Regions from separate parts of the Pantoea trifolii genome, predicted to be linked through region 3. Evidence: riboswitches for the same ligand, from Rfam matches in the RefSeq annotation. Region 3 holds a riboswitch; each other region holds the start of a gene.
The links. A riboswitch is a leader RNA that binds a small molecule or an ion and turns the genes downstream of it on or off. The one in region 3 is predicted to bind thiamine pyrophosphate.
Positions count from the first base shown of each region.

Region 1: linked by a shared signal. The riboswitch ahead of thiC (phosphomethylpyrimidine synthase ThiC) and the one ahead of thiM (hydroxyethylthiazole kinase) in region 3 are both predicted to bind thiamine pyrophosphate.
Region 2: linked by a shared signal. The riboswitch ahead of thiB (thiamine ABC transporter substrate binding subunit) and the one ahead of thiM (hydroxyethylthiazole kinase) in region 3 are both predicted to bind thiamine pyrophosphate.

Region 1 is NZ_JANIET010000001.1:286,179-289,855, reverse strand. Features, by position in the region: gene hemE (uroporphyrinogen decarboxylase) at 1-63, opposite strand, end outside; gene nudC (NAD(+) diphosphatase) at 103-876, opposite strand; gene NQH49_RS01285 (Rsd/AlgQ family anti-sigma factor) at 965-1,471, shown strand; TPP riboswitch at 1,704-1,804, shown strand; gene thiC (phosphomethylpyrimidine synthase ThiC) at 1,895-3,677, shown strand, end outside.
Region 2 is NZ_JANIET010000001.1:766,351-770,027, reverse strand. Features, by position in the region: gene NQH49_RS03440 (MFS transporter) at 1-102, opposite strand, end outside; gene sgrR (HTH-type transcriptional regulator SgrR) at 360-2,021, shown strand; TPP riboswitch at 2,057-2,152, shown strand; gene thiB (thiamine ABC transporter substrate binding subunit) at 2,200-3,186, shown strand; gene thiP (thiamine/thiamine pyrophosphate ABC transporter permease ThiP) at 3,186-3,677, shown strand, end outside.
Region 3 is NZ_JANIET010000001.1:2,743,160-2,746,836, reverse strand. Features, by position in the region: gene chiP (chitoporin ChiP) at 1-759, opposite strand, end outside; TPP riboswitch at 1,028-1,123, shown strand; gene thiM (hydroxyethylthiazole kinase) at 1,157-1,942, shown strand; gene thiD (bifunctional hydroxymethylpyrimidine kinase/phosphomethylpyrimidine kinase) at 1,939-2,739, shown strand; gene fbaB (class I fructose-bisphosphate aldolase) at 2,887-3,677, shown strand, end outside.

The DNA.
Region 1 (3,677 bases), 2.5 Mb from region 3:
CGTGACATCTACCGGCTGACGTAACAGGGCGCGCAGATAACGATCGTTCTTCAGTTCACTCATAATGGGCTCTCTCATGCTAAGGCCGGCAGTGTAGCATTTTCACGCCGCGCTGGCGCGACACAGGGCAACAGTATCTTCAATCAGGCGACGCGCCACCGTGCCGGGCGGCGGTAACAGCGGCAGATTGTCATAGCGATACCAACCGGCATCCAGCAGCTCTTTGCCGTCGTGTTGCAGATCGCCGCCATCATATTCCGCCATATACGCCATCATCAGGGAGTGCGGGAACGGCCACGGCTGCGAGGTCACGTAACGCACGTTTTTCACCCGCACGTTACTCTCCTCCATCACTTCCCGCGCTACCGCTTGTTCTAAGGTTTCGCCCACTTCGACGAACCCTGCCAGCACGGTATAGATGTTGTTGCGATGACGCGCATGATTGGCAAGCAGGATCTCATCGCCACGACGGATGGCCACGATGATGCACGGCGCAATTTGCGGGTAATAGCGCTCGCGGCAATGATTGCACAAGCAGGCAAATTCGCGTTTGCTGATGTGCATCTCATGGCCGCAATAGCCGCACCAGCGATGCGAACGGTAAAACTCCGCCAGCTGCACGCCACGCCCGGCGATTTGGAACAGGCCGACATCCTCATCAATCAGTTGGCGCACCGAGCCCATGCTGTCCGGGCGCGACTCGCGTACCAGCCAGACATTCTCGCCCTGCCACTCGCCAATCAACATGCCGTTGCTGCCGTTCAGGCCAAAATCGCTGGCTAAGCCATGCGGCAATTCACCCTGCGGCATCCAAAGTTTTTGCTCATGGCTGACAACCCACCAACCAGCGTCTAAGCTTGAGATCTCACGTTGCATCTTAATCGTTGTCCTTAGCGTCAAATCGCACGCTGAAATCCTAATATTAAGTGTGTAATTAACAACTATAACCTACCTGGAGCCCCATATGCTTAACCAGTTAGAGAACCTGACAGAGCGTGTCGGTGGCAGAAATGAATTGGTGGATTCATGGCTGCGCGCCCGTCGACAGCTGCTCGTCACTTACTACGAGCTTATTGGCATGAAGCCACAAAAAGATGCGTTAACTGCGCTGGATGAACAGGCGCTGGATGCGTTTTGTCACAACCTGGTAGATTACCTGTCTACCGGCCATTTCAGCGTGTATGAACACATCATTAGTGAGATGCAGGGTGATAGCCCATTAATCGTGGCCGCGCAGATTTATCCGGCACTTGAGGCGAATACCGATCGCATCATGCAGCTTTACGACACCCATCTGCAGCAAGCGATTAACGATGATAATTGCGTGGATTTTCAAACCGCGCTCTCCGAAGTCGGTGAAGTGCTGGAATCGCGCTTTACGCTGGAAGATAAGCTGGTGCAGCTCGCCTGGGATCACCAGCTGGCGCGCCCGCCGGTGGCCAATGACAGCGTCATCGCCCGCCCGGCTTAACATCCTGAAGTTGTAAAAAACTTGTTATTCAAGAAAAGCCCTCTTATGCTGAATGGGCTTTTTTATTGCCTCTTCAAAACATGAAGAGCCAAATTTTGCGGTTTAAGCGTAGCGTGCGCAGCCAGTTTGCACTCGGACAGCGCGCAGGGACCGGAGCGTACACGTAGTACGTGACGGTCACGAGCACTGCCCAGGTGCAAAATGGCAAGCAAAGTAGCTTAAACCACAAAACACAACCTTGTCGGAGTGCCCTCCGGGGCTGAGACCGTTAATTCGGGATCCGCGGAACCTGATCAGGTTAGTACCTGCGAAGGGAACAAGAGTAGACATCATCAGCACGTTGCAAGCTGGCGCCCAGCATCGTCGCTGTTACTCCTTCCGAACTCTGGACAAGCAACTTCCAACCTTTACCGGAAACTTGCTATGTCTGCTAAAACGTCTCGTCGTGAACAGCGCGCTCAGGCGCAAGAATTTATCGATTCCCTGCAGGGAACCGCTTTCCCCAACTCCAAACGTATCTGGATCACCGGCAGCCGCGCGGATATTCGCGTGCCGATGCGTGAGATACAGCTCAGCCCGACACATATCGGCGGCAGCAAAGAACATCCGCAATATGAGCCGAATGAAGCGGTGCCGGTATACGACACCGCCGGTGCTTATGGCGATCCTCAAGCCACTATTGATGTGCATCAGGGACTCGCCAGGCTGCGCGCCAACTGGATCGAAGAACGTGACGACAGTGAAACTATCCGCCAGCTAAGTTCCAGCTACACGCAGCAGCGTCTGGCGGATGAAGGCTTGGATCACCTGCGTTTTGAATATCTGCCACAACCGCGCCGCGCCAAAGCGGGTCGCCGGGTTACCCAACTGCACTATGCGCGACAGGGCATCATCACGCCGGAGATGGAGTTTATTGCGCTGCGTGAAAACATGGGCCGCGAGCGTATTCGCGGTGAAGTGCTGCTACAGCAGCATCCGGGCCACAGCTTTGGCGCTAATCTGCCGGAAAATATCACCGCTGAATTTGTTCGCCAGGAAGTCGCCAGCGGCCGCGCCATCATTCCTTCTAACATCAACCATCCCGAATCCGAACCGATGATCATCGGCCGCAACTTCCTGGTGAAGGTAAATGCCAATATTGGTAACTCGGCGGTGAGTTCATCGATTGAAGAAGAAGTGGAGAAGCTGGTGTGGTCGACGCGCTGGGGCGCAGACACCGTGATGGATCTCTCAACCGGCCGCTACATCCATGAAACGCGCGAGTGGATTTTGCGAAACAGCCCGGTGCCGATTGGTACAGTGCCGATTTATCAGGCGCTGGAAAAAGTGAACGGCATTGCAGAAGATCTCAACTGGGCGATTTTCCGCGACACGCTGCTGGAGCAAGCGGAACAAGGCGTTGACTACTTCACCATTCACGCTGGCGTATTGCTACGCTATGTGCCGATGACGGCCAACCGGCTGACCGGCATTGTGTCGCGCGGCGGCTCGATTATGGCGAAATGGTGCCTGTCGCATCACACCGAAAGCTTCCTCTATCTGCACTTCCGCGAGATTTGTGAAATTTGTGCCGCCTACGATGTGGCGCTGTCGCTCGGCGACGGCCTGCGTCCCGGTTCAATTCAGGATGCCAACGATGAGGCACAATTTGCCGAACTGCATACGCTGGGCGAACTGACTAAAATCGCCTGGGAATATGATGTGCAGGTGATGATTGAAGGTCCGGGACACGTGCCGATGCAGATGATTCGTCGCAATATGACTGAACAGCTTGAGCATTGTCACGAAGCGCCGTTTTACACGCTTGGCCCGCTCACCACCGATATCGCGCCCGGCTATGACCATTTCACTTCTGGCATCGGTGCGGCCATGATCGGCTGGTTCGGCTGCGCAATGCTGTGCTACGTGACGCCGAAAGAGCACCTCGGTTTGCCGAATAAAGAGGATGTGAAGCAAGGGCTGATCACCTACAAGATCGCCGCGCACGCAGCGGATCTGGCGAAAGGTCATCCGGGCGCGCAGATCCGCGACAATGCGATGTCGAAAGCGCGTTTTGAATTTCGCTGGGAAGATCAGTTCAATCTGGCGCTCGATCCGCACACCGCACGCGCCTATCACGATGAAACTTTGCCGCAGGAATCAGGCAAAGTGGCGCACTTCTGCTCAATGTGCGGCCCGAAATTCTGCTCAATGAAAATTACTCAGG
Region 2 (3,677 bases), 2.0 Mb from region 3:
CGGCGCCTGCAGCGCACCGGCCACGCCAGTCATAAACGACACCGCCATAAACGAGAGATAGACCGGATTGATGCGACGTTGACGCGTTAACAGCGATTTCATGCAGAAATCCCTTTGCGAATAAAAAAATAGGTAGAGAAATGAGGGTAGAAGATTCTACAGCAAAACGAAAAAAGCCAGCAGATAAAGCGCTGCTGGCGGTGAAAATGCACCCTACTCAGAAAGAGGTTCCACGTCGGTGGAACCGCTGGCAGAGCGCCATTCATTGCTGAATGCCTCCCGCTCTTCCATTGCCGGGCAGTATGCCTCTAATATGAGGCAGGAAAAACTGAGCGATTCTGACAAGGAGTTCCCCTTTTATGTCTTCTTCACGTTTGCAGCAGCAATTCATCCGCTTATGGCAAAGCTGTCAGGGGCAGGATCAGGAAACCACGCTCAACGAGCTGGCCGATCTGCTGCACTGCTCGCGTCGGCATATGCGCAACCTGCTCAATGCCATGCAGAGCGAAGGCTGGCTGATTTGGCAGGCGGAAGCGGGACGCGGCAAGCGCTCGATGCTGAGTTTCTGCTATACCGGCCTGGCGCTCCAGCAGCAGCGTGCTGAGGATCTGCTGGAGCAGGATCGCATCGAACAGCTGGTGCAATTGGTGGGCGATAAAAATCAGGTGCGCCAGATGATCGCGGCGCATTTAGGTCGCAGCTTCCGCCAGGGCAAACACATCCTGCGCGTGCTCTATTACCGTCCGCTGCCCAATCTGCTGCCCGGTTCGCCGCTGCGCCGCTCGGAAACCCATCTGGCGCGGCAAATTTTCAACGGCCTGATGCGCATAAATGAGGAAAAGGGGGAAATCGAACCGGATATCGCCCATCACTGGCAGCAAACCTCGCCGCTGCAGTGGCGCTTCTTCCTGCGCCCGGCGATACGTTTTCATCATGGCCGTGAACTGGAAATGGCGGATGTGATTGCTTCGCTGGAACGCGTGCGCAGCCAGCCGCTGTTTTCTCACATCAGTAAACTGGATTCGCCCGCACCCTGGACGCTGGATATCCATCTGAGCCAGCCGGACAATTGGTTACCGTGGCTGCTGGCCAGCGTCAGCGCGATGATCCTGCCGCGCGAATGGCCAACGCTGCGCCAGTTTGCGCGACAGCCAATTGGCACCGGCCCGTACAGCGTGGTGCGCAATCAGCAAACGCAGCTGAAGATCGCCGCCTTCGATGATTACTTTGGCTATCGCGCGCTGATTGACGATGTGTCGATTTGGGTGCTGCCGGAGATCAGTGATGAATTGGTGTATGCTGGAGTCAAACTGCAGGGCGAAACCGCCGACGAAAAATCGGAAGAGAGCCGTCTGGAGGAAGGCTGCTACTTTCTGCTTTACGATCAGCGCTCCGAGCTGGGCCGCGATGCGCATTTTCGCCGCTGGGTGAGTTATCTGTTTAATCCGATCGCCTTATTGAATCATGCTGGCGTCGGCTATCAGCGTTACTGGTTCCCCGCTTATGGCTTGCTGCCGCGCTGGCACCATCGCCGCGATCTCACGTCCGCCGACAAGCCAGCAGGTTTAATCCAGCTGACGCTGAGCTGGTACAGCCATCACGTTGAGCATGAAGGTATCGCCAACGCGCTGCGACCGCTGCTGGCGCAGCAAGGTGTTGAGCTGATCACCCGCGTCGTATGTTACGAAGAGTGGTTCGAGGGCGAAGGTGAGAGTGACATCTGGCTCGGCAGCGTAAACTTTACCCTGCCGCTCGAGTACGCGCTGTTTGCCCAACTGTTTGAGCTGCCGTTGATGCATCACTGCATCCCCATTGACTGGCAAGCCGATGCCGCACGCTGGCGGCAAAAGGATTTACCGTTGGCGGAATGGAGTAAGCAGCTGATCGACAGCGACTATCTGCATCCGCTGTTCCATCACTGGCTGCTGCTGGAAGGGCAGCGCAGTATGCGTGGCGTGCGCCTCAATACGCTCGGCTGGTTTGACTTCAAATCGGCCTGGTTTGCGCCGCCGGAGCTGTGATCCTTTCGCGCTGTCATATAAATGTCTAGAATGAGCCGTTCTCAACGGGGTGCCTTGAAATCAGGGCTGAGAGAAACCCGTCGAACCTGATCCGGCTAATACCGGCGTAGGGATTTGAGATGCCTCACTCCTCAGATCCTTTGCGACTCGACCTTATCTTCTCCTCAAGGAGCGCAAAGTGTTAAACAAAGTTCTGCCTGTGTTGCTGCTGGTTGCGGCACCGGCTTTCGCTGCCAAACCGGTTCTCACCGTTTACACCTACGATTCGTTTTCTGCCGATTGGGGCCCCGGTCCAGCGGTAAAAAAAGCCTTTGAAGCGCAGTGCGGCTGCGAACTGAAGTACGTAGCGCTGGAAGATGGCGTATCGCTGCTCAATCGTGTGCGCATGGAAGGCAAAAACAGCAAAGCCGATGTGGTGCTGGGGCTGGATAACAATCTGGTGCAGGCAGCGGAGAAAACCGGGCTGTTTGCCAAAAGCAGCGTTGATACCAAACCATTAACGTTGCCAGATGGCTGGCACAGCGACACCTTCATTCCGTTCGATTATGGCTATTTCGCCTTCGTCTACGATAAAAACAAACTGAAGAATCCGCCGAAGAGCCTGAAAGAACTGGTCGAAAGCCCGGAAAAATGGCGCGTGATTTATGAAGATCCGCGCACCAGCACGCCAGGTCTTGGCCTGCTGCTGTGGATGCAAAAAGTTTATGGCGACAACGCGCCTGACGCGTGGCAGAAGCTGGCACAAAAAACCGTTACCGTCACCAAAGGCTGGAGTGAAGCTTACGGCCTGTTCCTGAAGGGCGAAGGCGATCTGGTGTTGAGCTACACCACTTCTCCGGCTTATCACATTATCGAAGAGAAGAAAGAGAACTACGCTGCGGCCGAATTTAGCGAAGGCCACTATTTGCAGGTGGAAGTTGCCGCGCAGCTCGCCAGCAGCAAACAGCCCAGGCTGGCGCAGCAGTTCATGCAGTTTATGGTTTCTCCGGCTTTCCAGCAGACCATTCCCACTGGCAACTGGATGTATCCGGTGATCAAAAGCGATCTGCCAGCCGGTTATCAAGCTTTGCAGGTGCCCGCCAAGGCGTTGCAATACACGCCAGCCGAAGTGGCCGACCATCGCGCCGCGTGGATCAGCGCATGGCAAAGCGCCGTTAGCCGTTAATGTCCGGTTGGTTAATTCCCGGTAGCGCTGTCGCGCTGTTGCTGTGCGCGGTGGCGCTGCTGGCGTTTGGCGCATTGGTGATGGTTGCGCCGGCCACCGACTGGCGCGCGCTGCTCAACGACAGTTATCTGCATCATGTGCTGCTGTTCTCGTTCGAGCAGGCGCTACTGTCGGCGTTGCTGTCGGTGCTGCCCGCAATCTTGCTGGCGCGCGCGCTCTATCGCCGCCGTTTTCCCGGTCGCAACCTGTTGCTGCGCTTATGCGCCATGACGCTGGTGCTGCCGGTGCTGGTGGCGGTATTTGGCTTGCTCAGCGTCTACGGTCGCAGCGGCTGGCTGGCGCAACTGTGCGCGGCCATTGGCTTTAACTACCATTTTTCGCCGTACGGCCTGCAGGGCATTCTGCTGGCGCACGTCTTCTTTAACCTGCCGCTGGCGACGCGCCTGCTGTTACAGGCGCTGGAGAGTATTCCCGGCGAGCAGCGGCAAGTC
Region 3 (3,677 bases):
AGCAAAATACTGATCCATGTAATTCGCCGCCTGGCCGTAAGCGCCTTCCAGCAACAGCGAGTTTTTGAAATCATATTTGGCACCAAAGGATTGCAGCCACGGAATCTCCGTCACACCATCGGCTTTGCGGAAGTTGTACATGTCGCGATACCACGGCGCTTTGTATTCGTCTGTCCACATCCAGGAGACGGAAAGGGCGCCCGCATCGCTAAAATCGAAGACGGTGCCAGCCTCAACACCGCGATAAGTGCCGGGCAGGAAACTCCAGTGTGGTGCCAGCAGCGTCTGTCCGCTGGGTTGCAAATAGCCTGCGCGTAGCCAGTTATCCTGCCATTTTGCCTTGATCGCCGCTTTATAAAGACTTAAGCCACTCTTATCTCCGCTCCAGTCCTCATCCCAGCGTGTGCGGGCATTGCTGAAACCAATTTCATTCGGTGCCGCCGGGCCGCTATTGCTTAACTCCAAAGCGCTAAACGCCGCCAGATCGAGGCCAATTACATCACCGGCATAACCGGATGAGAAGTCAAGATTGGCGTTGGCAGAGGCGTGATGCAGATTGGCATCGTACTGACCATACGCGCCTTTTTGCGGATCCATCTCTTTACGATCGCGCTGGCGTTGCCAGTAAAACAGGTTGCCAGAGAGCGATGAGTCTTCGACAAAACCCGCAGCGTGGGCGCAGGGAACAGGCACAAACGTACCGGCGAACAGGGCAGAGATAATGGCCGCAGAAAGCGGCGCGCGTGGAATTTGACGCATAGCAAATCCTCCGTGATACTTCCATGAACAATTAATAAATCCGTATTGTTTCGTCATGAAACAAGTTGCGAGGGATGCTATTTTTCGCGACGCGAATTATCAATGGGGTTTATTACAAAGTATGACATGGCACGCAAAAAGAAGGGTTTTTAAGGAGTTTATTCAATCAGTTAGATGAACCTGTAAAATGTAAATTTGCGAGCAAGATCCACAGGCAAAGTGTCGATAGCTTGCTTTAATCTGGCTTGTTCCCTATGCTCGCCAACGTAGTTTTGACTCGGGGTGCCCCTCTAATACAGGGCTGAGATACACCCGCCGACCTGATCTGGATAATGCCAGCGTAGGGAAGTCAGATGCCTGACCGCATTCGCCTTCTTGATCGCCGGTTGGGAGCCTTATGAAACAGCCTGACCTTCTTTCCCCCGCGCAACTCGCGCACTCTTTGCAACTGCTGCGTCAGCAAGCGCCGCTGGTGCACTGCATGACCAATGACGTAGTGCAAACCTTTACCGCCAACGTGCTGCTGGCACTGCAAGCTTCGCCCGCGATGGTGATCGACCCCGATGAAGCGGCGCAGTTTGCCGGTTTTGCCGATGCGGTGTTGATCAACGTAGGCACCTTAACCTGCGATCGTCGTGATGCGATGTTGGCGGCGGTGCAAGCAGCGCAAGCGGCAGGCACGCCGTGGACGCTGGATCCGGTGGCGGTCGGCGCATTAACGCTGCGCACCACCTTCTGCCAGCAGCTGCTGAGCCTGCAACCTGCGGCGATTCGCGGTAACGCTTCAGAAATTCTCGCCCTGGCGCATCAGGCAAGCGGCGGACGCGGCGTGGACAGCCTGCATCAAACCGATGCCGCGCTGAGCGCCGCCCAGCAGCTGGCGCGTGATTACCACACCGTTGTGGCGGTGACCGGTGAAGTCGATTACGTCACCGATGGCGCGCGTACCCTGGCAATCCCCGGCGGCAGCCCGCTGATGACGCGCGTGGTTGGCACCGGTTGCGCATTGTCGGCAGTGGCTGCGGCCTTCACTAGCTTGCCTGGCGATCGCCTGCAACATGTGGCAGCGGCGTGCCGCGTGATGTCGCTGGCCGGTGAGCTGACAGCACGCCAGGTCGCCGGGCCGGGCAGCTTTGTTGCTGCCTTCCTCGATACGCTGTGGACGCTGGAGGTGAAAGCATGAAACGCATCAACGCATTGACCATTGCTGGCACCGATCCCAGCGGCGGCGCGGGTATTCAGGCCGACCTCAAAGCCTTCTCCGCATTGGGTGCTTATGGCACCAGCGTTATTACCGCGCTGGTGGCGCAAAACACCTGTGGCGTGCAATCGGTCTATCGCATCGAACCTGATTTTGTCGGCGCACAGCTCGATTCGGTGCTGGATGATGTGCGCATTGATGCCGCGAAGATCGGCATGTTGTCCGAAACCGCGATAGTCGAGGTGGTCGCCGAGCGGCTGAAACGGGCCAGCCTGCCGTTTGTGGTGCTGGATACGGTGATGATTGCCAAAAGCGGCGATGCGCTGCTGTCGCCAGATGCGGTAGCCAGCGTGCGCGAATTGCTGCTGCCGCAGGTGTCGCTGATCACGCCAAACCTGCCGGAAGCCGCCGCGCTGCTGGGACGCGCGATGGCGCAGGATGAGAAAACCATGTTGCAGCAGGGCGATGCGCTGCTCGATCTTGGCTGTGAAGCGGTGCTGATGAAGGGCGGACATCTCAGCGATGCCGAAAGCCCGGACTGGCTAATCACGCGCGAAGGACGCCAGCGCTTTACCGCGCCGCGTGTTAACACACGCCACACGCACGGCACCGGTTGCTCGCTCTCCGCCGCGCTGGCGGCGTTGCGTCCGCGTCATGATGATTGGGCGGCAACGGTGGCCGAAGCCAAGGCGTGGCTACAACAGGCGCTGTTGCACGCCGATTCGCTGGAGGTCGGCAAAGGCATTGGGCCGGTGCACCATTTCCATCAATGGTGGTAGGGCGTAACGCCAGATTGCCGCTTTTTCACTGCGCATCCGTCTGAAAAATGGAGTCAGCAATTTGCCAGCCTGGCGTTTTCCGGTCCAGGCTGTTGGGGGCGAATCGGCATTGGCCGGTTCCAATCCAGCCATTTATCAGGAGCGAACATGACGGACATCGTACAGTTATTGGGCAAAGAGGCGGACAGCCTTCTTCAACATCGCTGCATGACCATTCCAGCGGATAGCCTCTATTTACCAGGCGCGGATTATGTTGATCGCGTGATGATCGACAACAATCGTTCTCCCACCGTACTGCGCAACATGCAAACGTTGTACAACACCGGACGTTTAGCCGGCACCGGCTATTTGTCGATTCTGCCGGTCGATCAGGGTGTTGAGCACTCAGCGGGTGCTTCCTTTGCCGCTAACCCGGCTTATTTCGACCCGAAAAACATCGTTGAGCTGGCGATTGAAGCCGGCTGTAACTGTGTGGCCTCCACTTACGGCGTGCTGGCCGCGGTTTCACGCCGTTATGCGCACCGCATTCCGTTTATGGTGAAGCTAAACCACAATGAAACCCTGAGCTATCCGACGCAATATGATCAGACGCTGTACGCCAGCGTTGAGCAGGCCTTTAATCTGGGTGCGGTGGCGGTTGGCGCCACCATTTATTTTGGCTCCGAGCAATCGCGTCGTCAGATTGAAGAGATCTCGGCGGCCTTTGAACGCGCGCACGAGCTGGGAATGGTGACGGTGCTGTGGGCTTATCTGCGTAATGACGCGTTCAAGAAAGACGGCGTCGATTATCACGCTAGCGCCGATTTAACCGGCCAGGCCAACCATCTGGCGGCGACCATTGGTGCGGATATTGTGAAGCAGAAGATGGCGGAGAATAATGGCGGCTATAACGCGGTGAAGTTTGGTCACACCGATGAACGCGTCTACAGCAAGCTGAC